Regions from separate parts of the Streptomyces bullii genome, predicted to be linked through region 3. Evidence: riboswitches for the same ligand, from Rfam matches in the RefSeq annotation. Region 3 holds a riboswitch; each other region holds the start of a gene.
The links. A riboswitch is a leader RNA that binds a small molecule or an ion and turns the genes downstream of it on or off. The one in region 3 is predicted to bind cyclic di-AMP.

Region 1: it holds a riboswitch for cyclic di-AMP, as region 3 does, so the genes downstream of both, ACFPZJ_RS11860 (M23 family metallopeptidase) here and ACFPZJ_RS22475 (transglycosylase family protein) in region 3, are expected to answer to the same signal.
Region 2: it holds a riboswitch for cyclic di-AMP, as region 3 does, so the genes downstream of both, ACFPZJ_RS17495 (C40 family peptidase) here and ACFPZJ_RS22475 (transglycosylase family protein) in region 3, are expected to answer to the same signal.
Region 4: it holds a riboswitch for cyclic di-AMP, as region 3 does, so the genes downstream of both, ACFPZJ_RS34620 (M23 family metallopeptidase) here and ACFPZJ_RS22475 (transglycosylase family protein) in region 3, are expected to answer to the same signal.

The regions. Positions count from the first base shown of each region.
Region 1 covers NZ_JBHSNY010000004.1:112,561-119,598, reverse strand. The annotation lists gene ACFPZJ_RS11865 (GntR family transcriptional regulator) at 61-747, opposite strand; gene ACFPZJ_RS11860 (M23 family metallopeptidase) at 935-1,699, opposite strand; cyclic di-AMP (ydaO/yuaA leader) riboswitch at 1,713-1,878, opposite strand; gene ACFPZJ_RS11855 (M16 family metallopeptidase) at 2,069-3,457, opposite strand; gene ACFPZJ_RS11850 (M16 family metallopeptidase) at 3,454-4,848, opposite strand; gene ACFPZJ_RS11845 (DNA gyrase/topoisomerase IV subunit A) at 5,117-7,038, shown strand, end outside.
Region 2 covers NZ_JBHSNY010000005.1:648,809-655,846, reverse strand. The annotation lists gene ACFPZJ_RS17515 (ATP-binding protein) at 1-757, shown strand, start outside; gene ACFPZJ_RS17510 (LuxR C-terminal-related transcriptional regulator) at 754-1,497, shown strand; gene ACFPZJ_RS17505 (C40 family peptidase) at 1,553-2,620, opposite strand; gene ACFPZJ_RS17500 (hypothetical protein) at 3,080-3,433, shown strand; gene ACFPZJ_RS17495 (C40 family peptidase) at 3,519-4,694, opposite strand; cyclic di-AMP (ydaO/yuaA leader) riboswitch at 4,703-4,875, opposite strand; gene pcrA (DNA helicase PcrA) at 5,211-7,038, shown strand, end outside.
Region 3 covers NZ_JBHSNY010000007.1:439,447-446,484, reverse strand. The annotation lists gene ACFPZJ_RS22500 (NAD(P)/FAD-dependent oxidoreductase) at 1-260, opposite strand, end outside; gene ACFPZJ_RS22495 (Ppx/GppA phosphatase family protein) at 752-1,693, opposite strand; gene ACFPZJ_RS22490 (DUF501 domain-containing protein) at 1,690-2,223, opposite strand; gene ACFPZJ_RS22485 (FtsB family cell division protein) at 2,304-2,780, opposite strand; gene eno (phosphopyruvate hydratase) at 2,907-4,196, opposite strand; gene ACFPZJ_RS22475 (transglycosylase family protein) at 4,465-5,142, opposite strand; cyclic di-AMP (ydaO/yuaA leader) riboswitch at 5,147-5,318, opposite strand; gene ACFPZJ_RS22470 (transglycosylase family protein) at 5,524-6,516, opposite strand; gene ACFPZJ_RS22465 (cytochrome P450 family protein) at 6,662-7,038, opposite strand, start outside.
Region 4 covers NZ_JBHSNY010000015.1:6,465-13,502, reverse strand. The annotation lists gene ACFPZJ_RS34645 (MBL fold metallo-hydrolase) at 1-1,062, opposite strand, end outside; gene ACFPZJ_RS34640 (Rossmann-fold NAD(P)-binding domain-containing protein) at 1,439-1,717, shown strand; gene ACFPZJ_RS34635 (TetR/AcrR family transcriptional regulator) at 1,850-2,464, shown strand; gene ACFPZJ_RS34630 (SGNH/GDSL hydrolase family protein) at 2,884-3,669, opposite strand; partial or broken gene ACFPZJ_RS34625 (DUF6250 domain-containing protein) at 3,815-4,310, opposite strand; gene ACFPZJ_RS34620 (M23 family metallopeptidase) at 4,460-5,389, opposite strand; cyclic di-AMP (ydaO/yuaA leader) riboswitch at 5,394-5,555, opposite strand; gene ACFPZJ_RS34615 (alpha-galactosidase) at 5,881-7,038, opposite strand, start outside.

The DNA.
Region 1 (7,038 bases), on a different contig from region 3:
GAAAAGGGCAGCGGAAAGAGACCCCGCCGAATAACCTCTTCTTTGTATACGGCCCCCGTGTTAATGCCGCAGGCTCGGCGTGTTTACGGGATGTTGCGCTTTCCTCACGCGGTCTCCGCCGGAGGAGAAACGCAGCCGGTGCGCGGAGCTCGCGCGCTCGGCGTGCAGCGCCGTGAGCGCCCGGGCGCGCTCGCTGTCGCCGCGGGCCACGGCGTCCACGATCGCCCCGTGCTCCGTCCAGGACCCTACGGGGTCGGTGGGCGCCTCCACGGCGTACATCCAGGCGATCTTGTGGCGCAGCTGGGTCAGCACCGACGTCAGCGCGGGGCTGCCGCAGGCCTGGGCGAGCGTCTCGTGGAACCAGCCGCCCAGGGAGCGCAGATCCTCGCTGTTGCCCCTGCGGGCACGCTCCTGGCCCAGCCTCACCAGGCCGCGCAGCACCTTCAGATGGGCCTCGGTGCGGCGCTGGGCGGCACGGGAGGCGCCGAGCGGCTCCAGGAGCACGCGCATCTCCAGCAGGTCGGCGGCCTCCTCCTCGGTGGGTTCCGCCACGCACGCGCCCGCGTGCCGCCGGGTCACCACGAAACCCTCGGCCTCCAGGGTGCGCAGGGCCTCCCGGACGGGGACGCGGGAGACGCCGTAGCGGCGCGCGAGGAGTTCCTCGGTGAGCCGGCTGCCGCGCTCGTGGACACCCGCGACGATGTCGTCGCGGATCGCCGTGCATACCGAGTGCGCCGGAATACGCATGACCGACCTCCGCCTTAATCCCCGTGAAACGTCGACGATGGACGCGTGTTCCGTGACTCTATTGCAATGAGCCGGAATTTCCGACGGCGGGCCGGAATCCATGGATATTTTTTGGACAGTCGGCCGTCCCGAAACGGCGAAAGCCCCGGCTCGGGGAGCCGGGGCCTTGCCGTACGGACCGTACGGGTCAGAGGTCGACGCCGTGCGCGCGGAGGTAGGCGACGGGGTCCATGTCGGAGCCGTACTTCTGGCTCGTCCGGGCCTCGAAGTGCAGGTGCGCGCCGGTGACGTTGCCGGTCGCGCCGGACAGACCGATCCGTTGGCCGGGGGTGACCTGCTGGCCCACCGAGACGCCGATCGACGACAGGTGGCCGTACTGCGTGTACGTGCCGTCGTGCATCTTGATCACGACCTGGTTGCCGTACGCCCCGCCCCAGCCGGCCTCGACGACCGTGCCCATGCCGACCGCCTGGACGGGGGTGCCGCTGGCGGCGTGGAAGTCGACGCCCGTGTGGCTGCCGGAGGACCACACGGCGCCGCCGGCCTTGTAGCCGGTGGAGACGTAGGAGCCGGCGATGGGCGGCACGAACGTGTTCAGGCGCTTGCGCTCTGCCTCGCGGGCGGCGCGCTCCTTGGCCTCACGGGCCCGCTCGGCGGCCTCGGCCGCCTGCCGGCGGGCGGCCTCCTCGGCCTTCTTGCGGGCGGCGGCCTCCTCGGCGGCCTGCCGCTGGGCGGCGGCCTGCGCGTCGATCTGGTCGGCCACGGCGTCGCCGATGGTGATGACCGGGGTGAGGCCGGTCTGCTCGGCGGCGGGCTCGGCGGCGAACGCCGGGGCCGCGACGGTGCCGACGACGCCGGTGGTGGCCAGGGCCGCGACGCCGGCCGCGCGGGCGGTGCCGCGCTTGATGCGGGTGGGACGACGGTGCTTCCCGGTGGCGCGCGTGAACGCCATGAAGTGTGCTGGTCCTTTCCTTCCCTCTCGCCTACCGGGTTAGCTGACGGGTTCGGAGCAGGAAGGTCTCCTACGGACCCCCTCGCGGCTCGCGCGGGCGTCCGATTCACCCCAGGGACTGCTGATGGGTCCCCGGCTCCCCTGGCTCGCGCCGTACGGGGACTCGGCGATGACTGTCCGCTGCCGCGGGTGCGGCGCACTGCCTGACGGACAGCCCGGACGAAGCTAAACGGGACGAGTTTCAATCCCCAAACGGATCGCGGCTTTTGTAGCGCATCCCACAGGGCAGACAGGCCGCCTCCGCCCCAATTCGGGCATAAGGGGGCCCTGGTGACGTTCACGCCACCAGGGCCTCACGCGCGCGTGCCGCTACTCGGCGGACACCACGGTGACTTCACCGATGCCGAGGGCCTCGACCGGCTCCTTGATCTCGCTCGCGTCGCCGACGAGGACGGTCACCAGACGGTCCACCGGGAAGGCGCTCACGGCCGCCGCGGTGGCCTCCACGGTGCCGGTCGCGGCGAGCTGCCGGTACAGCGCTGCCTGGTAGTCGTCGGGCAGGTGCTGCTCGACCTGGTCCGCCAGCGTGCTCGCGACGGCCGCCGCGGTCTCGTACTTCAGCGGCGCCACACCCACCAGGTTCTGCACGGCGACATCGCGCTCGGCGTCGGTGAGCCCCTCCGCGGCGAGCGTGCGCAGCACCGTCCACAGGTCCTGCAGCGCGGGGCCGGTGTTCGGGGTGTCGACGGAGCCGCTGATGGCCAGCATCGCCGCTCCCGTGCCCTCCGGGGAGGACCTGAGGACCTGGGCGAACGACCGCACCCCGTAGGTGTAGCCCTTCTCCTCGCGCAGGACGCGGTCCAGGCGGGAGGTGAGGGTGCCACCGAGGCAGTACGTGCCGAGGACCTGCGCGGGCCACACGCGGTCGTGCCGGTCGGGACCGATGCGGCCGATCAGCAGCTGCGTCTGGACGGCGCCGGGGCGGTCCACGATCACGACCCGCCCGGTGTCGTCGGCGGTCACCGGCGGCACCGGCCGCGGCTCGCTCTGGGAGCCGGTCCAGGAGCCGAGCGTGTCGCCGAGCAGCGCGTCGAGGTCGATGCCGGTGAGGTCGCCGACGACCACGGCGGTGGCCGTGGCGGGGCGCACGTGCTTCTCGTAGAAGGCGCGTACGGCCGCGGCGTCGATCTTCGCGACCGTCTCCTCGGAGCCCTGGCGCGGGCGCGACATGCGCGAGCCCGCCGGGAACAGCTCCTTGGAGAGCTCCTTGGCGGCACGGCGGGAGGGGTTGGCCAGCTCGTGCGGGATCTCGTCGAGGCGGTTGCGGACGAGCCGTTCGACCTCGCTGTCCGCGAACGCGGGCGCCCTGAGGGCGTCGGCGACCAGGCCGAGCGCCTTGGCGAGCCGCGAGGCGGGCACCTCCAGGCTGAGGCGCACACCGGGATGGTCGGCGTGCGAGTCCAGGGTGGCGCCGCAGCGCTCCAGCTCGGCGGCGAACTCCTCGGCGGAGTGCTTGTCGGTGCCCTCCGAGAAGGCCCGCGCCATGATCGTGGCGACGCCGTCGAGGCCGGCGGGCTCGGCGTCCAGGGGCGCCTCCAGCAGGACCTCCACGGCGACGACCTGCTGGCCGGGGCGGTGGCAGCGCAGGACCGTCAGGCCGTTGTCGAGCGCGCCGCGCTCGGGCGCCGGAAACGCCCACGGCTTGGGCTCGCCCGCCCGCGGCTGGGGGTGGAACTCCATCGTGGCGAGCTCGGTCACTTCGCCGCCTCCTCGTTGTCGTCGGTGGCTTCCACGGTCGCCGCGGACTCCGGGTCTTCGGTGCCTTCCACGTCCTCGGCGTGCTCCGGGGTGATCGGCTCGTAGACGAGCACCGCCCGGTTGTCGGGCCGCAGGCGCGCCTGGGCGATCTCCCGGACCTCCTCGGGCGTCACCTCCAGCACGCGCTGGACGGCGGTGAGGGCGAGCTGGGGGTCGCCGAACAGCACCGCGTACCGGCACAGTTCGTCGGCGCGGCCGGCGACCGTGCCGAGCCGGTCGAGCCACTCGCGCTCCAACTGGGCCTGAGCGCGCTCCATCTCCTCCGGGGTCGGGCCCTCCTCGGCGAACCGGGCGAGTTCCTCGTCGATGGCGGTCTCGATGACGGGCACCTCCACGTCGCCGGAGGTCTTCACGTCCAGCCAGCCCAGGGAGGGTGCCCCGGCCAGCCGCAGCAGGCCGAAGCCGGCCGCGACCGCCGTACGGTCCCGCCGCACGAGCCGGTTGTACAGACGGGAGGACTCGCCGCCGCCGAGGATGGTGAGCGCCAGGTCGGCCGCGTCGCACGCGCGCGTGCCGTCGTGCGGGAGGCGGTAGGCGGCCATCAGGGCACGGGCCGGGACCTCCTCCTCGACGACCTCGCGCAGCTGCTCGCCGATGACGTCGGGCAGCGTGCCGTCCCGTGGCGCGGGCTTGCCGTCGTGGCCGGGGATGGAGCCGAAGTACTTCTCGATCCAGGCGAGGGTCTGCTCCGGGTCGATGTCCCCGACGACCGACAGCACCGCGTTGTTGGGCGCGTAGTAGGTGCGGAAGAACTGGCGGGCGTCCTCCAGGTTGGCCGCGTCCAGGTCCGCCATCGAGCCGATGGGCGTGTGGTGGTACGGGTGGCCCTCGGGGTAGACCAGGGCGGTCAGCTTCTCGAAGGCGGTGCCGTAGGGGACGTTGTCGTAGCGCTGTCGGCGTTCGTTCTTGACGACGTCCCGCTGGTTCTCCATCGACTCGTCGTCCAGGGCGGCGAGCAGGGAGCCCATGCGGTCGGCCTCCAGCCAGAGGGCGAGCTCCAGCTGGTGGGCGGGCATGGTCTCGAAGTAGTTGGTCCGCTCGAAGCTGGTGGTGCCGTTCAGCGAGCCGCCGGCGCCCTGGACGAGCTCGAAGTGGCCGTTGCCCTTCACCTGGGCGGAACCCTGGAACATGAGGTGCTCGAAAAGGTGAGCCAGGCCGGTACGCCCCTTGACTTCGTGGCGTGAGCCGACGTCGTACCAGAGGCACACCGCCGCGACGGGGGTCAGGTGGTCCTCGGAGAGCACCACGCGCAGGCCGTTGGCCAGGCGGTGCTCGGTCGCTGTCAGGCCCCCGGAGCCTGCCTGGGCTGTGGCCGTGTGACCCATGGGCATGTACGTCCCTTCGATCGCGGTGACGGTCGTCGAAACCGCCGTTTTCCTGCCGGTCCTGCCACTGTATGCAAGCGCGCGGAGCCCCGGTGAAGTTCCCGGGCGGCGTACGCCGACAGCGAGAACGGGGTTACGGCGCGCGAGGGCGTAGCCTTCGGCAGTGCCGGGCCCGGCGGCCGACGCCGGGTCCCCGGCCCGCGTTGTCAGTGGCTCGGTCCACAATGGTCCGCGTCAGATCCCCGTCAACCGCTTCAGCAAGGAGCCGGCAGCGATGGCCCGCCGCAGCACGAAGACCCCGCCGCCCGACGACTCGTACGAGGAGAAGATCCTCGACATCGACGTCGTCGACGAGATGCAGGGCTCCTTCCTCGAGTACGCGTACTCGGTCATCTACTCCCGCGCCCTGCCGGACGCCCGCGACGGCCTGAAGCCGGTGCACCGCCGCATCGTCTACCAGATGAACGAGATGGGGCTGCGTCCCGAGCGCGGCTACGTGAAGTGCGCCCGGGTCGTCGGCGAGGTCATGGGCAAGCTGCACCCGCACGGTGACGCGTCGATCTACGACGCCCTGGTGCGCATGGCCCAGCCCTTCTCGATGCGGGTCCCGCTCGTCGACGGCCACGGCAACTTCGGCTCGCTGGGCAACGACGACCCGCCGGCGGCCATGCGGTACACCGAGTGCCGGATGGCCGAGGCCACGGGCCTGATGACGGAGTCGATCGACGAGGACACCGTCGACTTCCAGCCCAACTACGACGGCCAGGAGCGCGAGCCGGTGGCGCTGCCCGCCGCCTTCCCGAACCTGCTGGTCAACGGGGCCTCGGGCATCGCGGTCGGCATGGCCACGAACATGCCTCCGCACAACCTGCGGGAGGTGATCGCGGCGGCCCGCCACCTGATCCGGCACCCGAACGCCGATCTCGACGCCCTGATGAAGCACGTCCCGGGCCCCGACCTGCCCACCGGCGGCCGGATTGTCGGCCTGGCCGGCATCCGGGACGCGTACGAGACGGGCCGCGGCACGTTCAAGATGCGCGCGACCGTCACCGTGGAGACCGTGACGGCGCGCCGCAAGGGCCTGGTCGTCACGGAGCTGCCCTTCACGGTCGGCCCGGAGAAGGTCATCGCCAAGATCAAGGATCTGGTGGGCTCGAAGAAGCTGCAGGGCATCGCCGACGTCAAGGACCTCACCGACCGGCAGCACGGCCTGCGCCTGGTCATCGAGATCAAGAACGGCTTCGTGCCGGAGGCGGTCCTGGAGCAGCTGTACAAGCTGACGCCGATGGAGGAGTCCTTCGGCATCAACAACGTGGCCCTGGTGGACGGCCAGCCGCTCACGCTGGGCCTGAAGGAGCTCCTGGAGGTCTATCTCGACCACCGCTTCGACGTCGTACGACGGCGTTCGGAGTTCCGCCGGGGCAAGAAGCGCGACCGCCTGCACCTGGTCGAGGGTCTGCTCACGGCGCTGCTCGACATCGACGAGGTCATCCGCCTCATCCGCTCCAGTGAGAACTCCGCGCAGGCCAAGGAGCGCCTGATGGGGCACTTCTCGCTGAGCGAGGTGCAGACGCAGTACATCCTCGACACGCCGCTGCGCCGTCTCACCAAGTACGACCGCATCGAGCTGGAGGCGGAGAAGGACCGGCTGAACGCGGAGATCGAGGAGCTGACCCGGATCCTGGAGTCGGACGCGGAGCTGCGCAAGCTGGTCTCCTCGGAACTGGCCGCCGTCGCCAAGAAGTTCGGCACCGACCGGCGCACGGTCCTGCTGGAGTCGGCCGGGGCCACGGCCGCCACCGTTCCGCTCCAGGTGGCGGACGACCCGTGCCGGGTGCTGCTGTCCTCCACGGGTCTGCTGGCGCGCACGGCCAACGGCGAGCCCTTCCCGGAGGACGGCGCCGCCAAGCGCGTCAAGCACGACGTGATCGTCTCGGCGGTCCCGGCCACGGCCCGTGGCGAGGTGGGCGTGGTCACCTCGGCCGGCCGCCTGCTCCGGGTGAACGTGATCGACCTGCCGCAGCTCCCCGAGGAGATGCCGAGGCCGAACCTGTCGGGCGGCGCCCCGCTGGCGGAGTTCGTCTCCCTGGAGGACGACGAGGACGTGGTGTGCCTGACCACCCTCGACGAGTCCTCGCCGGGCCTGGCGCTCGGCACGGAGCAGGGTGTCGTCAAGCGCGTGGTGCCCGACTACCC
Region 2 (7,038 bases), on a different contig from region 3:
GCTGCTGGTGACCGCCGGGGTCACCGGCATCGTGGTCCTGCAGGGCTCCGCCGCCCACCTCGGCTCCGTGCTGCAGGCCGCTCTCGCGGTCCTGGTCGGCATCACGCTCCTGGCCGGCCCCTACCTGGTCCGCATGACGCAGGACCTGTCCGAGGAGCGCCTGATGCGCATCCGCGCCCAGGAGCGCGCGGAGGTCGCCGCCCACGTCCACGACTCGGTGCTGCACACCCTGACCCTGATCCAGCGCAACGCGGACAACCCGGCCGAGGTGCGCCGCCTGGCCCGCGCCCAGGAACGCGACCTGCGCACCTGGCTCTACAAGCCCGAGGGCAACGGAAAGGACGAGGCCGAGGAACCCACCACGCTCGCCGAGGCGGTGCGGCGCAACGCCGCGGAGGTCGAGGACAAGCACGGCGTCCCCCTGGAGGTGGTCGTCGTCGGAGACTGCCCCCTCGACGAGAGGATCGGCGCACAGATGCAGGCCGCACGCGAGGCGATGGTGAACGCTGCCAAGTACGGTGGCCAGGGCGGCGCCGTACAGGTCTACGCCGAAGTCGAGGGCAGGACGGTCTTCGTGTCCGTCCGCGACCGGGGCCCCGGCTTCGACCTCGACGCGATACCCGCCGACCGCATGGGCGTGAGAGAGTCGATCATCGGCCGCATGGAGCGCAACGGCGGCACGGCGCGGCTGCGCGCGGTGCCGGACGGCGGCACGGAGGTCGAGTTGGAGATGGAGAGGGCGGAGAAGACGTCATGAGCGACCCGACCGAGGCGAACGGTGCGGCGGGACCGGCGGAGGCGGCCGAGTCCGCGGAGCCGTCCGGCGGCGCCGTCCGGCGGCACGTGCGCGTGGTGCTCGTCGACGACCACCGGATGTTCCGCACGGGTGTCCAGGCCGAGATCGGCCAGACCGAGCAGACCGGCGTCGAGGTCGTCGGGGAGGCCGCGGACGTCGACCAGGCGGTCACGGTCATCACCGCGACCCGGCCCGAGGTGGTCCTCCTCGACGTGCATCTCCCGGGCGGCGGCGGTGTCGAAGTGCTGCGCCGCTGCGCCCCGTTGATGGCCGACACCGAACGGCCCGTGCGTTTCCTGGCGCTGTCCGTCTCGGACGCGGCGGAGGACGTGATCGGCGTGATCCGCGGCGGAGCGCGCGGGTACGTGACCAAGACGATCACCGGCACGGACCTCGTCGACTCCATTTTCCGTGTCCAGGAGGGCGACGCGGTCTTCTCGCCCCGCCTGGCCGGGTTCGTGCTGGACGCCTTCGCCTCCACCGACGCCCCTCCGGTCGACGAGGACCTGGACCGTCTCACCCAGCGCGAGCGCGAGGTGCTCCGGCTGATCGCCCGCGGGTACGCGTACAAGGAGATCGCCAAGCAGCTGTTCATCTCCGTGAAGACGGTCGAGTCGCACGTCTCGGCGGTGCTGCGCAAGCTTCAGCTGTCGAACCGGCACGAGCTGACCCGGTGGGCGACGGCCCGGCGCCTGGTCTGACGGCGGAGCGTGCGAGGGCGGGACCGGCGCGGGGCCGCGCACCGCCGGGCCCGGCTCACACCACGCGCGTGGCTCCCGCGAACGGCATCTCGTCGATCGGGGCCAGCCGTACCGGTGCCGAGGGGTTCGGGGCGTGGATCATGCGGCCGTCGCCCACGTAGATGCCGACGTGGCTGATGCCGGAGTAGAAGAAGACCAGGTCCCCAGGGCGGAGCTCGGAGCGGCTGACGCGCCGGCCCGCGTCGATCTGGGAGTACGTCGTGCGGGGCAGCGAGATGCCGGCGGAGCGGTACGCGGCCTGCACCAGGCCCGAGCAGTCGAAGGCGTCGGGGCCGGTCGCGCCCCACACGTAGGGGCTGCCGATCTTCTGGTAGGCGTACGAGACGGCCGACGCGGCACGGGAGGTGGGCGCCTGGGCCGTGGCGGACCCGGGGGCGGCGGAGCCGGCGCGCGCGTCCGCCGACGACCGTGAGGCGCGGTCCTGGGGCGTGTGGCCGGCGAGCCGGGCGCGTTCCTCGGCCGTCAGCCGCGACAGCAGCTGACGGGCGGCACCGAGTTTCCCGGTGATCGTCTTCCTGTGCCGCTTGAGCTCCGCCTGCCGCGACGTCAGCGAGGCCAGCTCGATGTGCGCGGCTCCCCGCAACTGCTCGATCTCACGAAGCTGTTCCCGTACGCGCGCGACGGCCGCCGACTGCCGGTGGCCCGCCCGTTCGACGAACTCGGCGCCCGCCAGGTAACGGTCGGGATCCTCGGACAGGGCGAGCTGCAGCGCGGGGTCGAGGCCGCCGCTGCGGTACTGGGCCTTCGCGACCGAACCCAAGGCCTCCCGGGCCGAGTTGAGCCGGTCCTGCCGACGGGCCGCTTCACCCTGCAACTGCTGCACCCGCCGCCGGGCCGCGTCGGCCTTCTCCTTGACGCCGTTGTACTTCTCGGTGGCGGCCTCCGCCTCCTGGTACAGCGTGTCCACCCGGGACCTGACCTGTTCCGGTGACAGCTGTGGCTCGGCCTGCCCGGTCCCGTCGAAGGCGGTGGCGGTCGCCGCGCCCGCCAGGGCGATCGTGGCGGCCGTGCGGGTCGTGCTCCCGCCCATCGAGCGCTGTCTGGGCTTGCGGTGCGCTGCCACCTGGGCTCCACGTCCTTTCCGACGACCGTCCGTCCGACGACCGCCCGTCCCACGCGCGGCCGTCCGGGGCGGTCGTACGACCGTCGTGGACGGTTCGCGCGTCCGGCGACGGCCCGCACAGGGGGGAGCGGGCCGCCGCCGGACCTTCTCGGCGGTGGTGGCCGACTGCCGCCCCTGGCCCGGGCGGCGGTGGGGAGCCGGTCACCTGGTGGAGGACGCTAAACCGGGCCGTGCGGGGCGGGTGACGGCTTGCGCGGAACTGGCGTGAGCGGACCGAAAGGTGACCGTGTGCGACCGTGATCCCGTCCTGGCGCCGTCGACTTCACTCAGAGCGATGACCGATGTCCGGGAAGCCCGGCGGCCGAGTGCGGCGGAGTGCTACGGGGTGCATATATGCGCCCGCTGGGAGTGCCGGGCCGGTGCGGGCCGGGCACGGGGCCGTGATTAGGCTCCGGCCTCATGGACGTACTCATCCACCTCTTCGTCGGCCTGCACATCGTCGGCATCGCCGCGCTCCTCGGCGGCTTCCTCACGCAGATGAAGGCGATGGGCGAGGGCACCGCCCGCTTCAGTCCCGCGATGCTGCACGGCGCGCTGACGATGCTGGTCACCGGAGTGATCCTGGTCGGTCTCAACCAGGCCGACGACCAGTCCGTCGACAACATCAAGATCGGCGTGAAGCTGGCGCTGCTGATCGTGATCCTCGGGCTCGTCTACGTGAAGCGGGACGAGGAGAGGGCGGACAAGCGGCTGTTCGGCCTGGTGGGCCTGCTGACCACGGCGAACGTCTTCATCGCCGTGCTGTGGACCTGACCGCCTGGGGCCTGTCCGCTCCAGACGACAGGCCCCCGCGACAGGCCCCGGTCCCGCCGTCCCTCCCGGTGCCACCGCCCGGGGCTCAGGCCGGTCGCACCACGCTGTGGATCGACGACTCGCCGTCGTAGTAGACCGACTCCTCGCGGACGTACGTGCCGGGCTTGGGGGCGTGGATCATCATGCCGTTGCCGATGTAGAGCCCGACGTGGGTGATGTCGTCGTAGAAGAAGACGAGGTCGCCCGGCTGGGCCTGGGACAGGGGGACCGTCGTGCCGGCGTCGACCTGGTCGTAGGTGGTGCGCGGCAGGTCCACGCCCGCGGCCTTCCAGGCGGCCTGGGTCAGGCCGGAGCAGTCGTAGGAGTCGGGGCCGGTGGCGCCCCACACGTACGGCTTGCCGATCTGCGCGCGGGCGAAGGCGAGCGCCTTCTCGGCCTTGGTGGCGTACGAGGAGTCGGTCGAGGGGGAGGACGGCGCCGACGGCGAGGCTGAGGGCGAGGAGGTTCCCGACGAGCCGCTCTCCTGCTGCTGGGCGGCCTCCCGGGCCTGCTGCTCCGCCTGCTGCCGGGCGAGTTCGGCGGCCTCGCGGGCGGCCTCCTCCTGCTTCTCCTTCTCGATCGCCGCGAGCCGTGCCTTCTCCTCGGCGGTCAGCTTCGACAGCAGCTCGCGCGCCTCGGCGAGCTTCCGCTGCACGGTGGCCTTGGCCGTCTTCAAGTCGCTCTGCGACTCGGTGAGCGTCTCCAGGCTCTCGGCGGCCTCCTGACGCTTCCTCACCGTCTCGGACTGCTGCGCGACGTAGTCGTCGACGGCGTCCTTCTGACGGCCGGTCAGCCGGCTCATCAGCTGGGTCTGGTCGAAGTAGTCCTGCGGGGAGTCGGCGAGCAGGAACGTCGCGGTGTCCGGGGCGCCGGCGCCGGTCCGGTACTGGGCGGCGGCGAAGGAACCCAGCTCCCGCCGCGCCTCGTTGAGCTTCTCGGTGCGCTGGGCCACGTCGTCGAGGAGGGTGCCGACGCGCTTGCGCTGCTTCGCGGTCCTCTCCTTGGCCGCGTTGTACTTCTCGGTCGCCGACTCCGCCTGGCGGTAGAGGTCGTCGACCTTCTTCTCGACCTCTTCCAGGCTCGGCTTGTCGTCGGCCGAGGGGGTGGCGTCGGCCGTCTGGGACAGCAGGGCCACCGAGGTGAGGGCGGCGGTGGCCAGGGCGGGGGTGCGTATGCCTGCTACGCGCGTACCGGCAGGACGCGACTTGCGGTGCGACGCCAAGGGAGGCGACTCCTTCCGTGTTCCGCCTACCGGGTTAGCTGTCGGGTTCGGGCGGGTGCTTCGGAAGGTTTGCCCTACGGCCGGTCCCCGAAGGGAGGCGGGCCGATTCACCCCAAACGTCTCGGTTGGGTCCCCGGCTCCAGGTGCAACGGCGGCACACCGGACTCGGCGGAGGCCGCGCGGCCCGGCGACGTTCGCCGGTGGGGGTCGTGCGGCCCGACCGCACGGTAGCCAACTCGTGTGGCTTGTGTGAAGGTTGATGGGTGATATGCCCGATACATTTTCGTGACCCTGCCTTGATGGTCACGGATCGTGGTCGCCTCGGTGCGGTGTGCGCCCGGCCGGGACCTGCGTGCGGGCGGCCCGGGGTGCCGGGCACCGGCCCCGGGGTCGGCCCGCCGGGTGACCGTGGGTGACGGGGATCTCCCGGCCGGTGAGGGGCCGGGCGGGAGGTGCGGCCCCGAGTTCCCAGGGTGGCGGCGGGCTGTCGGTGCGGCGCCCTAGACTCGGAGAGCGATGAGCAGCCTCTTTGACGACAGCTTCCTGGCGGACCTCCAGGCCCCGCGGGGCCACGGGGCAGAACCCCCGCCTCCGCCCGAGGACGATCACGTACCGGAGCCGATCCCGGACGATCTGTTCGGCGGGAAGTTCGACGTGCCGCCGGACCGGGACGCGCACTACCGGGACGGTGCCGCCCGCCCGGTGGTGGACTCCGCCGCGCTCCTGGAGGGGCTCAACGACAACCAGCGCGCCGCCGTCGTGCACTCCGGCTCCCCGCTGCTCATCGTGGCCGGCGCCGGTTCCGGCAAGACCCGCGTGCTCACGCACCGCATCGCCTACCTGCTGGCCGAGCGGCACGTCCACCCGGGCCAGATCCTCGCGATCACCTTCACGAACAAGGCCGCGGGCGAGATGAAGGAGCGCGTCGAGCAGCTCGTCGGCCCGCGCGCGAACGCCATGTGGGTCATGACCTTCCACAGCGCGTGCGTGCGCATCCTGCGGCGGGAGAGCAAGAAGCTCGGCTTCACCTCGTCGTTCTCGATCTACGACGCCGCCGACTCCAAGCGCCTGATGGCGCTGGTCTGCCGCGACCTGGACCTCGACCCCAAGCGCTTCCCGCCGAAGTCCTTCAGCGCCAAGATCAGCAACCTGAAGAACGAGCTGATCGACGAGGAGGACTTCGCCGCCCAGGCCACCGACGGCTTCGAGAAGACCCTCGCCCAGGCCTACGCCCTGTACCAGTCGCGGCTGCGCGAGGCGAACGCCCTCGACTTCGACGACCTGATCATGACGACGGTCAACCTGCTGCGCGCCTTCCCGGACGTCGCCGAGCACTACCGCCGCCGCTTCCGCCACGTGCTCGTCGACGAGTACCAGGACACCAACCACGCCCAGTACGCCCTCGTACGCGAGCTCGTCGGTACCTCCGAGCACCCCGTCGACGTACCGCCCAGCGAGGACGACCTGCCGCCCGCCGAACTGTGCGTCGTGGGCGACGCCGACCAGTCGATCTACGCCTTCCGCGGCGCGACGATCCGCAACATCCTCCAGTTCGAGGAGGACTACCCGGACGCGACGACGATCCTGCTGGAGCAGAACTACCGCTCCACCCAGACCATCCTGAGCGCGGCCAACGCGGTCATCGAGCGCAACGAGTCCCGCCGTCCCAAGAACCTGTGGACCAACGCGGGCGCGGGCTCCCTGATCACCGGCTACGTCGCCGACACCGAGCACGACGAGGCGCAGTTCGTCGCCGACGAGATAGACCGCCTCACGGACGCGGGCGAGGCGAAGGCAGGCGACGTCGCCGTCTTCTACCGCACCAACGCCCAGTCCCGTGTCTTCGAAGAGGTCTTCATCCGCGTCGGCCTGCCCTACAAGGTCGTCGGCGGCGTCCGCTTCTACGAGCGCAAGGAGGTCCGGGACGTCCTGGCCTACCTGCGGGTGCTCGCCAACCCGGAGGACTCGGTGCCGCTGCGCCGCATCCTCAACGTGCCCAAGCGGGGCATCGGCGACCGCGCGGAGGCCATGATCGACGCCCTCGCCCAGCGCGAGAAGATCAGCTTCCCGCAGGCGCTGCGCCGCGTCGACGAGGCGTACGGCATGGCGGCCCGCTCGGCGAACGCCGTGAAGCGGTTCAACACGCTGATGGAGGAGCTGCGCACCATCGTCGAGTCCGGCGCGGGCCCGGCGACCATCCTGGAGGCGGTGCTGGAACGCACCGGCTACCTCGCCGAGTTGCAGGCCTCCACCGACCCGCAGGACGAGACCCGGATCGAGAACCTTCAGGAACTGGCCGCCGTGGCCCTGGAGTTCGAGCAGGCCCGCGGCGAGGACAACCCGG
Region 3 (7,038 bases):
TGGTCGATGGTGGTGACCCGGCCGGTGAGGACCTCCGCCTTGGGGAGCACGCGCCGCAGCGGGACGACGACGTGACGCGGGGAGATGCTGCCGGCGGCGGCTTCGGGGAGGAAGGGCTGGTAGGTCATGTACGACCGGGGGTCGACGACCGTGACGGTCGCCTCTCCGTAACGCATCTTCTTGAGGATGCGCCGAGCTGCGTACAGGCCTACGTACCCACCGCCTACTACGAGGATCCTGGGACGCTCCGTGGTGCTCATGCCATCGAGTATCCACCCGCCTCAGGGGGGTGGCTCGTGCGCCCCTTCACAAGCTCCGGCGGGGCCTGTGTTACACTCCCGCGCCCACGTGACGGACGTCATGGTGGCGAGCGGGAACCGGCCTCCGGCACGGACCGTTGTCAATGCCGCGTGAGCTGCCTCTCTGGGTCGCTCGTCCCCCTGTGAGGCCGCTCGCCGACCCCTCGGCGGGTCTCTCCGGAAGCACCGTGAAAGTCCCCTTCTGAACGTGTTCAGGGGCCGGTTGACCCCCCGGACGGGTCAACGGGGACGCTTTCTTCGTCCTGCCGGGCCCAATTCCTTGTGAAGAACTTCACGAACTTTTTCGGCGGGATGTCACCGGGACGCCCGGGAGCCCCCGGAGAGCGTGCTCAAACGGCGTCCGGGCCGCTCAGCCGGGGTTGAGAACCGGGTGGCCTGGGGTAGCGCACCGGGGGTCCGGGGGTCGGAAACCGGGGGCCTGACCTGCCGGGTCAGGCGACGGACCAGGCGATGCCGTCCAGGATGTCGTGTTCGCTCACCACGACCTCCTCCGCGCTGATCCGCTCCATGATCGACAGCAGGACGAGGGCGCCCGCGCCGATCACGTCCACCCGGCCCGGGTGCATCGACGGGATCGCCGCGCGTTCGGCGTGGGTGGAGTGCAGCAGACGGGTCGTGATCTCGCGGACCCGGTCGTGGGAGACGCGGGAGTGGTGGATCGCCGTCGAGTCGTACTCGGGCAGGTCCTGCGCGATCGCCGACACCGTCGTGACCGACCCGGCCAGGCCGACCAGCGTGCGTGCCTCGCGCAGCGGGACGGTCTCCTCGGCGAGGTCGAGGGCGGCCTCGATGTCGGCGCGCATCGCGGCGATCTGCTCCTCGGTCGGCGGGTCGGACACGACCCCGTCCCTGACGAGGTGGCGCTCGGTCATGCGGACGCAGCCGACGTCGACGGAGCGCGCCGCGCGCACGTGGTCGTCCCCGACGACGAACTCGGTCGAGCCGCCGCCGATGTCCACGACGAGGAACGGCCGGTGCAGGTCCTGCCGTCCCGTCAGCTCCCGGGTGGCGCCGGTGAAGGAGAACTCGGCCTCCTGGTCGCCGGTGATGACCTCCGGCTCGACGCCCAGGATGTCCAGCACCCCGCGTACGAATTCGCCCCGGTTCTCGGCGTCCCGGGAGGCGGAGGTGGCCACGAAGCGCAGCCGCTCCACGCCGTGCTCCTTGATGATCCCGGCGTACTCGCGGCAGGCCGCGAAGGTCCGCTCCAGCGCCTCGGGCGCGAGGCGTCCGGTGCGGTCGACGCCCTGCCCGAGGCGGACGATGGTCATCCGGCGGTCCAGGTCGACGAGCTCGCCGGTGGCCGGGTCCGCGTCGGCGACGAGGAGCCGGATCGAGTTCGTACCGCAGTCGATCGCGGCGACACGGGTCACTGGTCGTCCTCCTCGGCCGTGGTCGTCACGCACGGTCCCTTGCGCCACCACTCCGGCAGCATCGCCAGGGCCTCGTCACCCAGGGGGTTGACCCCGGGCCCGGCCGCCAGCGAGTGGGCGACCAGCACGTGCAGGCACTTCACCCGGTCCGGCATGCCGCCGGCACTCGGGAAGCCCGTCAGCTCCTCGATCTCGTCTCGGCGCCGGATGTAGTCCTCGTGCGCGGCGCGGTAGGCGGCGGCCAGCTCGGGGTCGGTCGCCAGCCGGTCCGTCATCTCCTTCATCACGCCGTCGGCCTCCAGCGTGCCGATCGCCGAGGAGGCGCGGGGGCAGGTCAGGTAGTACAGCGTCGGGAACGGCGTCCCGTCGGGCAGCCGCGGTGCCGTCTCCACGACGTCCGGCTGTCCGCACGGGCAGCGGTGCGCGATCGCGCGCAGCCCGCGCGGGGGCCGCCCGAGCTGCTGCTTGAAGGCCTCGACGTCCGCGTCGGTGGGTGCGGTGCGCGGAGTCGTCGGCGGAGGCGTTTCCATACCTGTCTTTCTACGGTGTCACTGCGGTCTGGGTGTCACTGAGGTCTGGGGTGTCACTGGCCGTCACCGCGGTCCGGGTCTCACTGGTCGGAGGCGTCGGACTTGTCGACTCCGTCCCAGACGTTCGAGTACCAGGGGCGGTCGGCCGCTCCCAGGTCGGCGCGCGAGCGCTCGGCCGCGCCCGGGTCGATCACGATGTAGCCGGTCTCGCCGGGCATGACGTAGTGCAGCCGCTCGCGGATCTGCTGCTCGGCGTACGCGTCGTCCTTCCAGCGTGCCTTGGCGTCGCGCAACTGCTCGACCCGCTGCCGGGCCCGCTCCTGCTGCCGCTGGAGGTCGGCGATCTCGGCGCGCTGGGAGACGTACTGCCGCATCGGGTAGGCCAGGGCCACGATGAGCGAGCACAGCACCAGGGCGAGCAGCGCGGCCCGGCCGGTCAGCCGGGAGCGGCGGGCCTGGCGCCGGGTCTGCGAGCGGTAGACCCGGGCCGCGGTCTGCTCCCCGATCAGCCGGATCCTGGTCGCGGTGGAGAAACGGTCCCGGTCCTTCACGGCCATGGTCGCCCCGCCTCCCGTTCACATGTCACACGCGCGTACGTCCCCGCACACGGTACGGGACCGAGTACGGGGACGTACGTACGACTGGCTAAGCCTTGACCCGTCGAGGGTCAGCCCTTGCCGTGCTCAGTGGTTCGCGGAGCGGAACCGCGGGAAGGCGCTGCGGCCGGCGTACACCGCGGCGTCGTCGAGGATCTCCTCGATGCGCAGCAGCTGGTTGTACTTGGCGACGCGCTCGGAGCGGGCCGGTGCGCCGGTCTTGATCTGGCCGCAGTTGGTGGCGACGGCCAGGTCGGCGATGGTGACGTCCTCGGTCTCGCCGGAGCGGTGGGACATCATGCACTTGAAGCCGTTGCGCTGGGCCAGCTCGACGGCGTCCAGGGTCTCGGTCAGGGAGCCGATCTGGTTCACCTTCACCAGCAGGGCGTTGGCGGCGCCCTCCTCGATGCCGCGGGCCAGGCGCTCGGGGTTGGTGACGAACAGGTCGTCGCCGACGAGCTGGACCTTGTCACCGAGCTGGGCGGTGATGGTCTTCCAGCCCTCCCAGTCGTCCTCGAACAGCGGGTCCTCGATGGAGACGAGCGGGTACGCCTCGACGAGCTCGGCGTAGTACTCGGTCATCTCGGCCGCCGAGCGCTCCTTGCCCTCGAAGACGTACACGCCGTCCTTGTAGAACTCGGACGCGGCCACGTCGAGGGCGAGGGCGATCTGCTCGCCGGGGGTGTAGCCGGCCTCCTTGATCGCCTCGAGGATGAGGTCGAGGGCCTCGCGGTTGGAGCCGAGGTTCGGGGCGAAGCCGCCCTCGTCGCCGAGGCCGGTGGCCAGGCCCTTGCTCTTCAAGACCTTCTTGAGGGTGTGGTAGACCTCGGCGCCCCAGCGCAGGGCCTCGGAGAAGGACTCCGCGCCGATCGGGGCGATCATGAACTCCTGGATGTCCACGTTGGAGTCGGCGTGCGAGCCGCCGTTCAGGATGTTCATCATCGGCACCGGCAGCAGGTGCGCGTTGGGACCGCCCAGGTAGCGGAAGAGCGGCAGGTCGCTGGCCTCGGAGGCGGCGTGGGCGACGGCGAGCGAGACGCCGAGGATGGCGTTGGCGCCGAGGGAGCCCTTGTTGTCGGTGGCGTCCAGGTCGAACATCGCCTGGTCGATCAGGCGCTGCTCGGTGGCGTCATAGCCGACCAGCTCCGGGCCGATCTGCTCGATCACGGCGAGGACGGCCTTCTCGACGCCCTTGCCCAGGTAGCGGTTCGAGTCGCCGTCGCGGAGCTCGATGGCCTCGAAGGCGCCCGTGGAGGCGCCGGACGGGACGGCGGCACGACCGGTGCTGCCGTCGTCGAGGCCGACCTCGACCTCGACCGTGGGATTGCCTCGGGAGTCCAGGATTTCCCGGGCTACGACGACGTCGATGGACGGCACGAGCATCTCCTTCTTGCGATGTGACGCGGGGTCCCCCCGGGCCGACGCCCGGCAGGTGCAGTCCGCGGTGGGCTCTGCGAGACGAGCCTAACCGGCTCCGGGGGATCGGCCAGCCGGTCACCCACACTGTGGACGGAACCGAGAATAAATTGTTTCCGAACGGAACAAAAGGGGGTTGTGTCCCGTGGATTTTCGGGACATGACCCCGCCCCGGCGCGTACGGGGGAACACGCACCGGGGCGGGAGACGGGGAGGGCCGCTGCTCCTCTTACTTCAGGTGCAGCTGCTGGCCCGGGTAGATGAGGTCGGCGTCCTGGACGATGTCCTTGTTCAGCTGGAACAGCTTCTCCCAGCCGCCCTTGACGTCGCGCTCGGCCGCGATGGAGCTGAGGGTGTCGCCCTCGACGACCTTGTACTCGCCGTCGCCCTTCTTGACCTTCTTGCCGGTCGGGGTGGTGACGGTCTTCTGGCTCTTCTCGGCCTGGGCCGGGCGCTCGGCGGAGCGGGAGGCCGGCTGCTGCTCGGTCTCACGGGTCTCGGTGGAACCGGTGCTCGCCGAACCGCCGTTGTACGGGGCGCTCGACAGGTTCTTGCCGCAGACCGGCCAGGCACCCTTGCCCTGGCCCGCGAGGACCTTCTCGGCGATCTCGATCTGCTGCGCCTTGGTGGCCTGGTCGGCGGTGGAGGCGTACTGGGTGCCGCCGTACGCGGCCCAGGTGGAGGCGGAGAACTGCAGGCCGCCGTAGTAGCCGTTGCCGGTGTTGATGGACCAGTTGCCGCCGGACTCGCACTGGGCGACGGCGTCCCACTCGGAGGCGGTGGCGGCGGAGGCGTTGCCGGCCGCCATCAGCGGGGCGGCGACGGCGGCGCCGGCGACACCGGCCATGGCGACGGCGCGAACGGCCCTGGACGGACGACGGTGCTTGCCCTTGCTGGAAAACAGCATGGATGGATCCCCTCACCGACGCCTGCGAGGTGAGCTGTCGGGTTCGGGCCGGTTGAGTTGCCCGGCCGCGCCCCTCACGGGACACGGCTTCACCCCCAGCCGGATCCAGCAGCCTCAACTGCCGGGCCCGGCGCCTACCTTGGGTCCCCCGCTCCTGCCTACGGCGCGTGACGCGACGACTGTTCCCATGCGGCCGCCGGCAGGATTCGGCGTGACGGCAGCAGGGGCTCGCGGCTTGCGAGCGGTCATGACCGTAGACACGCGATCCGCGGAATTTCAAAGACGATCAGGGCTTCTGAGATCTATCTCTCATCACTCTTACAAAGGACATTCAACGCAAACGGTGACCCGAACTCCCGCTGTTCTGCGGTCCGTTTCTCGCTACTCTTCTCCCGCTACGACCCCGACTTCAAGGGTCTGACCGGGGAGGATGAGGTCCGGGTCGGCGCCGACGACCTTCTCGTTCTCGGTGTAGAGAGCGCGCCATCCGCCCCTGAGGTCAAGGGAGTCGGCGATGGACCACAGACTGTCCCCGGCGCGCACGGTGTAGGAGCCGTCCACCGCGTCACGCGCGTCCGCGTCACCGCGCGAGGCATGCCGGCCCGTCGACTCTGCCGCGCGAGCGCGCTCCGCGCCCTCCTCGGCACTGGGGCCGCGATGCCGGCCGGTGGCGGCCGACCCGGTGTCGGTCAGCGCCGAAGAGCCGACGTTTCGCCCCGCGTTGTCCGCATCTTCGCTGCCGGAGTCGCCCGCGGACGTACCGTCGGCAGCCTGTGCGCCACCCTCGTCGGAGCCGGCAGACGTGCCCGACTTGGCCGATTCGTCCCCGATATCCGACGACCCGTCAGACGAAGTCGAGGGGGAGGGCGACCCGGAGGAGCCCAGGAGGCCGGAAGAGCCGGAGGAGTCAGAGGAGCCGGAAGAGTCGGACGAAGTAGAAGAGCCGGACGATCCCGAGGTGTCGCCCGCCACCCCGGTGTCGATGTCGAGCGTGGCCGAGTCCTTGTCCAGGCCGGCGAGCAGCCCGCAGGTGCGCCAGACGCCGACCCCTTGGTCGGCGAGGATTCTCTCGGCGACGGCTATCTGCTGGGAACGGCTGGCCAGGTCCGGGCTCGCGGCATAGTCGAGGCCGCCGTACGTGTCCCAGTTCTCCTGGGAGATCTGCAGGCCGCCGTAGTAGCCATTGCCGCTGTCCTGGCTCCAGGCGCCGCCCGTCTCGCAGTCCGCGACCCGGTCCCAGGTCGTTCCGTCGGCCGCGCTCGCGCCGGTCGCCCCGAGAAGCGGGATCGCGATGGCGGAGCCGGTCACTCCGGCCGCGACGAGGAGGGCCGGAGCCTGACGGGGGCGACGGTGACGACCGTTCCCGGAGAGCATACGGAGACCTTTCACGAGACAGCGGTGACCGGCACGGCGGGCTGTTCGCGGCCGCCGCGCTGATGGGTGAACGTATCGGCAGACGATCACTTGTCACAAGTTCATGCCGCGCAGATCACGTGAAGATCACAGAGGTGAGGGTGTGTCACGTTTGCGCCGATGGCGGGGACGGTCGTGCCGCTTCGGCAGGGGGTGTGAACTCCACCGGCAGGGTGCGCAGCCCGCGCATGATGAGCCCGCCGCGCCAGCGCAGATCGGCCGGGTCCGCCGCGAGCCGCAGGTCCGGGAGGCGGGTGAGGAGCGTGCCGAGCGCGGTCTGGCCCTCCAGTCGGGCGAGCGGGGCGCCCAGGCAGTAGTGGATGCCGTGGCCGTAGCCGAGGTGCTGGTTGTCGCGGCGGGAGAGGTCGAGCAGGTCGGGGTCGGCGAACCGTTCCGGGTCCCGGTCCGCGGCGGCGAGGACGACGAGGACGGGGTCGCCGGGAGCGATGTCCTGCCCGCCGATGGCCAGCGGCTGTGTGGCGA
Region 4 (7,038 bases), on a different contig from region 3:
CGCCGGTTCGAAGGGTTCCCCGGGCACCGGTGTGGCCACGGCCTGCCCCGCCTCGTGAGCGGCGAGCAGGGTCCGTTCGGCGGGTTCGTGCCAGGGGTGCATGGCCAGGTTGAACGTGCCCCAGTGGATCGGGAGCAGGACGCCGTGCGGCCGGCCCTGCTGGAGATCGAGCTGCGCCCGCACCCCTTCGTCGGGCGTCATGTGGATGTCGGGCCAGAAGTCGGAGTACGCACCGATCTGGATCATCGTGGCGTCGAACGGGCCGTGTTCCGCGCCGATGTCCCGGAAGCCCTCGAAGTACCCGGTGTCGCCGCTGTGGTAGACCCGGTGCTCTTCTCCGGCGACGACCCAGGAGGCCCACAGGGTGTGCTGGGTGTTGCGCAGGCCTCGGCCGCAGAAGTGGCGGGCCGGCGTGGCGGTCAGCGTCAGGCCGCCGACCTTCGTCGCCTCGTGCCAGTCCAGTTCGCGCAGCCGGTCGGCGGACACACCCCAGTGTTCGAGGTGGGCGCCGACGCCGAGCGGCACGGCGAACACCGTGTCCGTGCCGGCCAGCGCCTTGATGGTCGGCAGGTCCAGGTGGTCGTAGTGGTCGTGCGAGATGACCACGACGTCCACGGGGCCGAGCGCGGCCAGCGGCAGGGGCACCGGATGCAGCCGCCGGGGTCCGGCGAAGGGGAACGGGGAGCAGCGCTCGCCCCACACCGGGTCGAACAGGACGCGCTGGCCGTCGATCTCCGCGAGGACGCTGGAGTGCCCCGTCCAGGTCAGTCGCAGGCCGGTGGCGGGCGGCTTGGCGAGGTCGGCGAGAGTGGTGGCGTGCACCGGCATCGTGCCCCGCGGGGCGCGGCGGATCCGGGCTTCCTTGTCGAAGTACAGCTTGGCGAAGTCCCGCGTCGAGCCCGAGGGCCGGGTCCGGGTCGAGCCCCCGGGGTTCTGGAACACCCCGTCCTTGAAGTGGGGTGATCTGCGGATCCGCGCCATGCGCTCACCGCTCGGATCCACGCCGAAGGCCGCGGGCCGCAGCGCGCGGAGCCCGGAACTCAGGGAACGGAAACCGGCCACGCTACCTCCAGGTGGAATCGGTCAGGCATCCCATTATGGTCGCCGCCTCCGACAGCACCGGCGGCCCGGATCACGCCGGAGGCCCCGGGCGGCGGGGCGGGGTCCCACTGACGACACCTCGTCGCGTCGACCGGCCACCACACCGTGCAGGCGTGCGGGCTGGTGCGCCGCCTGCGGGCAGTGGGCACCGTGCAGGCGTACGGGCTGCTGGTGCGCCACCTGCGGGCCGTGCGGCCGTACGCAGAAGGCTGCTGGGCCACCGGCGACGACCTGGGCCCCACCCGGAACCTGGTCCGGCGGCGTTGTCGTACGCGAGCGACATCATCGACCATGACCGGATCACCGTCCGCTGGGTCCTGGGTCGGCCGACCTGCCCGTGCCGCCCGCAGCGGAGGAACGGCTGGCCGAGCGCGGCATGACCGTGCTGCCGGACGTGGTGGTCAACGTCGGGACGTACGCTTCGCGGTGGACTCTGTTCGGCGACGTCGCGCCGGCGCCGGGAGGTGTTGGCGTACAGCGCCGCTCGATGCGCGAGCCGGTCGAGCTGATGCTGGACCGCGCGGCGGCCGACGGCACGACCCCCCGTCCCGCCGCCCACTCCCCCGTCGACGACCGCCTGCCGCTGATCGCGGAGCACTACGGCTGCCACTGGTGAGGCGGCCTGACCACGACCGAGGACCGCCGCCCCCGCTGCCTGCTCAGACCCCGTTGGCCACCTGCGGGCGAAGGCCGAAATGAGGCCGAATCCACAGGTCAGCGAGCCCTGCACGCTGTGTAGGGTGACGGCGTGGCGAGAGTCCGGTTGAGCGTGGCGGAGCGGCGCGGAGAACTGCTGCGGGCCGCCATCGAGCAGATCGAGGCGCGGGGTGTGGCGGCGGTCAGGATCGCCGACGTGGCCTCGGCGCTCGGCGTGAGCAACGCGCTGGTGCTCTATCACTTCTCGACGAAGGAGCAGCTGGTCGCCGCCGCGTTCCGGCACGCGGCGGAGGACGACCTCGCGCGTCTGCGCAAGCTGCTCGGCCGCCGCACGTCGGCTCTGCGGCGCCTGCGGTCGGCCGTACGGTGGTACGCCCCGACCGGCCAGGCCAAGGGCTGGCGGCTGTGGATCGAGGGCTGGGCGGCGGCGCTGCGCGACCCGGCACTGCGGGAGGTCACCCGGGACCTCGACAAGCAGTGGAAGGCAGCGATCACCGAGGTCATCGCGGAGGGCGTGGCCGCCGGCGAGTTCCGCTGCCCTGACCCGACCGGCACAGCTCTGCGCCTGACCGCCCTGCTCGACGGGCTCGCCGTCCAGTTGACCTCGTACGCCGGTGCCGTGCCACGGACGCGGGCCCAGCAGTGGGTGGACGAGGCAGTGGCCCGCGAGCTGGGCCTGGACGCTCGGGCGCCGACGCCGCCTTGAGGGTGACCCACCGGCCGACACGAACGGCACCGGCCCCAGAGGCCGCGCACGGCACCGCCCCTCGACACCGCGCCCGGCACCAGCCCCCGGCACCGTGCAGGACCCGGCCCCTATGCCGAGCGCAGCCGCGCCCACCGACGCCGCGCACGGCATCCGCCCCCAACACCGCACACGGCCGCCCTCGACCCCGAGCACAGCCGTGGGCCCTGACGCCGCACACGGCACCCGCCCTCGACCCCGAGCAAAGCCCCGGCCCCCGACGCCGCACACGACACCCGCCGTCGCTCGACGCGGGCCACATCCCACCGCGCCCCGTGGCCTTGCAGCCGGCGGCGGACAGCCCGGAGCGTGAGGGGGGAGACCGCCGATGGGCAGGCAACCCACGGCGATACGCCACGCCCCCGCCGCCCAAGCCCCTCTCAGGCCACCGACGCGATCCGGGACTTGATGTCGTCCGGCGACAAGGCGCCCTTGGCGATGACATGGTCGCCCGACGACTCCCCGCGCAGTCGGCGCCCGATCCACGGCACGAGGTACTCGCGCGCCCAGTGGACGTCGTCCCGCCGGATCTCCAGGGTCCCGCGCGGCGGCAGCGGCGGCCACGGCTGTTCCGGGTCGGCCGGGACCTGCAGGCCGAGGACCTGGCCCGCGCGCAGCGCCACGCGCGTGTGCCCTTCGGGCGACAGGTGCAGCCGGTCGGCGTCCCAGGCGCGTCGGTCCTGGACGCTCCTGAGGGACCACAGATCGAGGACGGGGCAGCCGTACCGGTCGGCGATGGCCCGCACATGCCCGTTGTACGTGGCGATCTTGCCGCGCAGGTGCTTGAGCACGGGCACCCAGCGGGTGTCGAACCCGGTCGTCACCATCACGGTGCCGGCCACGGCGGCCAGCGCGGCCACCGCCCGCTCGAACCGCTCGGCCACGTCGTCCGGGTCGGTGCCGGGCCGCAGGATGTCGTTGCCCCCGGCGCAGAACGAAACCAGATCCGGGGCGAGTTCGACGGCCCTCGGGAGCTGCTCCTCAACGATCTGGTCGAGGAGCCTGCCGCGCACGGCGAGGTTGGTGTACTGGAAGTCGCCTTCGGGCCGGCGGTCCGCGAGCAGCACCGCGAACCGGTCGGCCCAGCCGACGAACGCCCCGTCGGGGCCGGGGTCGCCGACGCCCTCGGTGAAGCTGTCCCCCACCGCAACGTACGACCCGATCACTGCTTTGCTGTCACTCTTCGAATCGTCTGCCACAGCAGGACATGATTCACCTTCGAATGTGACCTACGCGACCGTAGGCAAGGGTTGACGCGCGGTGACATAAGCCACTCCCCAAGTCTTCGCCAACTCCGGAATGCTCCCGTGTTCAGGGACGTTGGGGGGCGAGCCGCCACACACGAAGACCGGCGATCCGGAAGTGGCTCCACACCGTCCGGAAGGGGAAGTGCCCGCCGGTGTACGGCTGCAGGTCCGTGCAGTCGAAGACGAGCCGCCCGTTGTTCCACCACTGGACCCGAGCCGTCGGAGACGATCCGGGGTTCGTTCAGGACCAGGAGCGGCTCGGTGTAGTCGTACACGAGGGGCCGGACTCCGGGCTCGCCGACGTAACGGCGCAGCCGGGTCGTGGTGTTGTGGTTGGCGCCGTAGCCGGAGTAGTACGTCGTCAGGTGGTCGTACTCGGCGAGCGCGCCGCCGCGCGGTGTGGCGAAGAGGTCGTCAGGGGTGCGGACGTCGGTCGCGTTCCAGAAGTTGTTGAGGTCCGAGACGCGGTCGTTGGGCCCGCCCTCGGCGACCGGTGTGGCGGTGTACTTGAGGACGTACGGCCCTTCGAGCCGTTGCCTGAACCAGACCGTCGCTCCGCTCAACAGCAAGCGCTCGCAGCGCTGTTGGCTTCACTGTGTCCCAACGACCGCGTGTGTCGATGCCTTGCCCGGCCGCGCACACACCGAAGGCCGGACCCGGGGATCGGGGTCCGGCCTTCGGTTGCGTGTCAGGCAGGTGGCTGCGTGGGTCAGCCGACGGAGACGCCGTGCGAGCGCAGGTAGGCGACCGGGTCCACGTCGGAGCCGTAGTCCGGCGTGGTGCGGATCTCGAAGTGCAGGTGCGGGCCGGTCGAGTTGCCGGTCGAACCGGACAGGCCGACCTGCTGGCCGGCGGTGACGCTCTGGCCGGCCGAGACGGACAGCGAGGACAGGTGGGCGTACTGGGCGTAGTAGCCGTCGCTGAGCTTGATGACGACCTGGTTGCCGTACGCGCCGGCCCAGCCCGCGGAGACGACCGTGCCCGCGCCCACGGCCTTGAGGGAGGTGCCGGTCGGGACGGAGAAGTCGACGCCGGTGTGGTAGCCGCTGGACCACATGCTGCCGGCCACCTTGTAGGCGGTGCCGATGCCGGCGGAGACGGGCGCGGTGTAGCCCCCGGCCGTGCCGGCGGCCTCGGTGGCCCGGCTCACGGTCGCGGTCTGCGCGGTGGAGGACTTGGCGGGCGACGACTTCGGGGCGGACGAGGACTTGGCCTTGGGCTTCGACGGCGCGGACGGCTCGGCGGACGACTTCTCCGCGCTCGCCGTCGCCTTCTTGCCGATCGACAGCTTCAGGCCGGGGTGGATGAGCGAGGGGTCGTCGCCGACGGCCTCACGGTTGTCCGCGTACAGCTTCTTCCAGCCTCCGCTGACGTTCTGGTCGTCGGCGATCTTCGCGAGGTAGTCCCCGGCCCGCACGGTGTACGTCCGCACATCCGTGGTCTTCTTCTCGGCGGCGCTCTTCCCGGCCACCGGCAGGGACTGGACGGCCTTTTCGGAAACGGACTGCGGGGTGGCGGCGTGCGCGCCGGTGGCGCCCAGCAGCGGGAGAGCGAGTGCGGCGCCACCGGTTCCGGCGACGGCGATGGAACGGGTGAAGCGCGGGGTCTTCGGACGGCGGTGCTTACCCTTCGCGGGCATGGCGAATTCCTCTCCGGCGCCTGCGAGGTGAGCTGTCGGGTGCGGACTGGAGATGCCCGGCCGCGCCGAGGCGCGACTTAACCCCAAGCCTGTTCCGGAGACCGGACCAGGCGTCGTACCTGTGGGTCCCCCGCTCCTGCCGTACACGGGTCAGTGTGTGCGGGCTCCGGGCGGCGGCAGGATTAGGCGTCCGTCCGGATCGGTGGCGAACGTAAGCGAATAAGACGTGCGGGGACAAGCGTGCGGTTGCCCGCGCACGGGGTTCAGGAGTTTTTCCGTCGACATTCCCGGTGACACTGCGTCGATTTCGGAACTCCCGATTTCCTCAAACCCCCTAGAAAGAGAGCTTGATTACGTGCACATGGCAACAACACACCGTCACGATTATGACGCTCCTCACGTGCCCCGACCCATCTCCCTTTCTATCGGGGCACGTTATACCGAAGCGCTCTATTCAGACACTTCGGCCACTTACCGCGAACCGCCGCGGGTCACCGGCGCCGCAACCGGACCGCGACGGCGTCGAGATCGCCGCGCAGTCCGGTCCGCAGCCCGTGGTGCAGCAGCACGGCACCCCGGTGGATTACTCCCGTTTCGAGGCATTCGTACGATGCCGCCGGGTCGAGGCCGCGGAGCCGCAGCGCCGGAACGGGCTCTCCGTAGTGCTGCGCCTGGAGCCAGGCCAGGACGACGGTCTCGTCGCCGTGGACGTACTGCACCGCGCCGAGTCCGCCCGTCGGGGGACGCAGCCGGTACAGGTCACCGCGCTGCACCACGGGCCGGATCTCCTTGTAGAGCGCCACCCAGCCCCGCGCCTCGGCCAGCTCCTCCTCCGTCCACTTCGTCAGGTCGCCGCCGACGCCGAGCACCCCGGCCATGGCGCTGACGAACCGGAAGCGCAGCGGGCTGGCCCGGTGGTTGAGCATGGCGTTCGGGCTGTCGGTGACCCAGGCCGCCATGACCCGCGCCGGGTGGATCTGGCTGAAGCCGTGCTGGATGGCGAGCCGGTCGAGCGGGTCGGTGTTGTCCGAGGTCCACACCTGGTCCGTCCGGCTCAGCACGCCGAGGTCGATCCGTCCGCCGCCGCCGGAGCAGGACTCGAAGGCGACGTGCGGGTGCGCCTCCCGCAGCCGGTCCAGCAGGGCGTACAGGGCGTGCACATGGTCGACCCACAGCCGCTGCGGATAGGGGTCGCCGGGCCAGCCGGCGTCGGTGAAGCAGCGGTTGAAGTCCCACTTCACATAGTCGATGGGGGCGCTGGAGAGCAGCCCGTCGAGCTGCTCCCACAGGTAGTCCCGGACGTCCTGGCGGGCGAGGTTGAGCACCAGCTGGTTGCGGAACTCCGTGCGTGTGCGCCCCGGCTGGAACTGCACCCAGTCCGGGTGCGCGCGGTACAGCTCGCTGTCCGGGTTGACCATCTCGGGTTCGACCCAGATGCCGAACTGCATGCCGAGACCGTGCACATGGTCGGCGAGCGGCTTCAGGCCCTGCGGGAAGCGGTCGGGGTTGGGCGTCCAGTCGCCGAGCCCGGCCCGGTCGCTGGTGCGCGACCCGAACCAGCCGTCGTCGACCACGAACAGCTCCACCCCCATCGCGGCGGCCCGCTCGGCGAGCGCCCGCTGCTGCTCCTCGGAGATGTCGAACTCGGT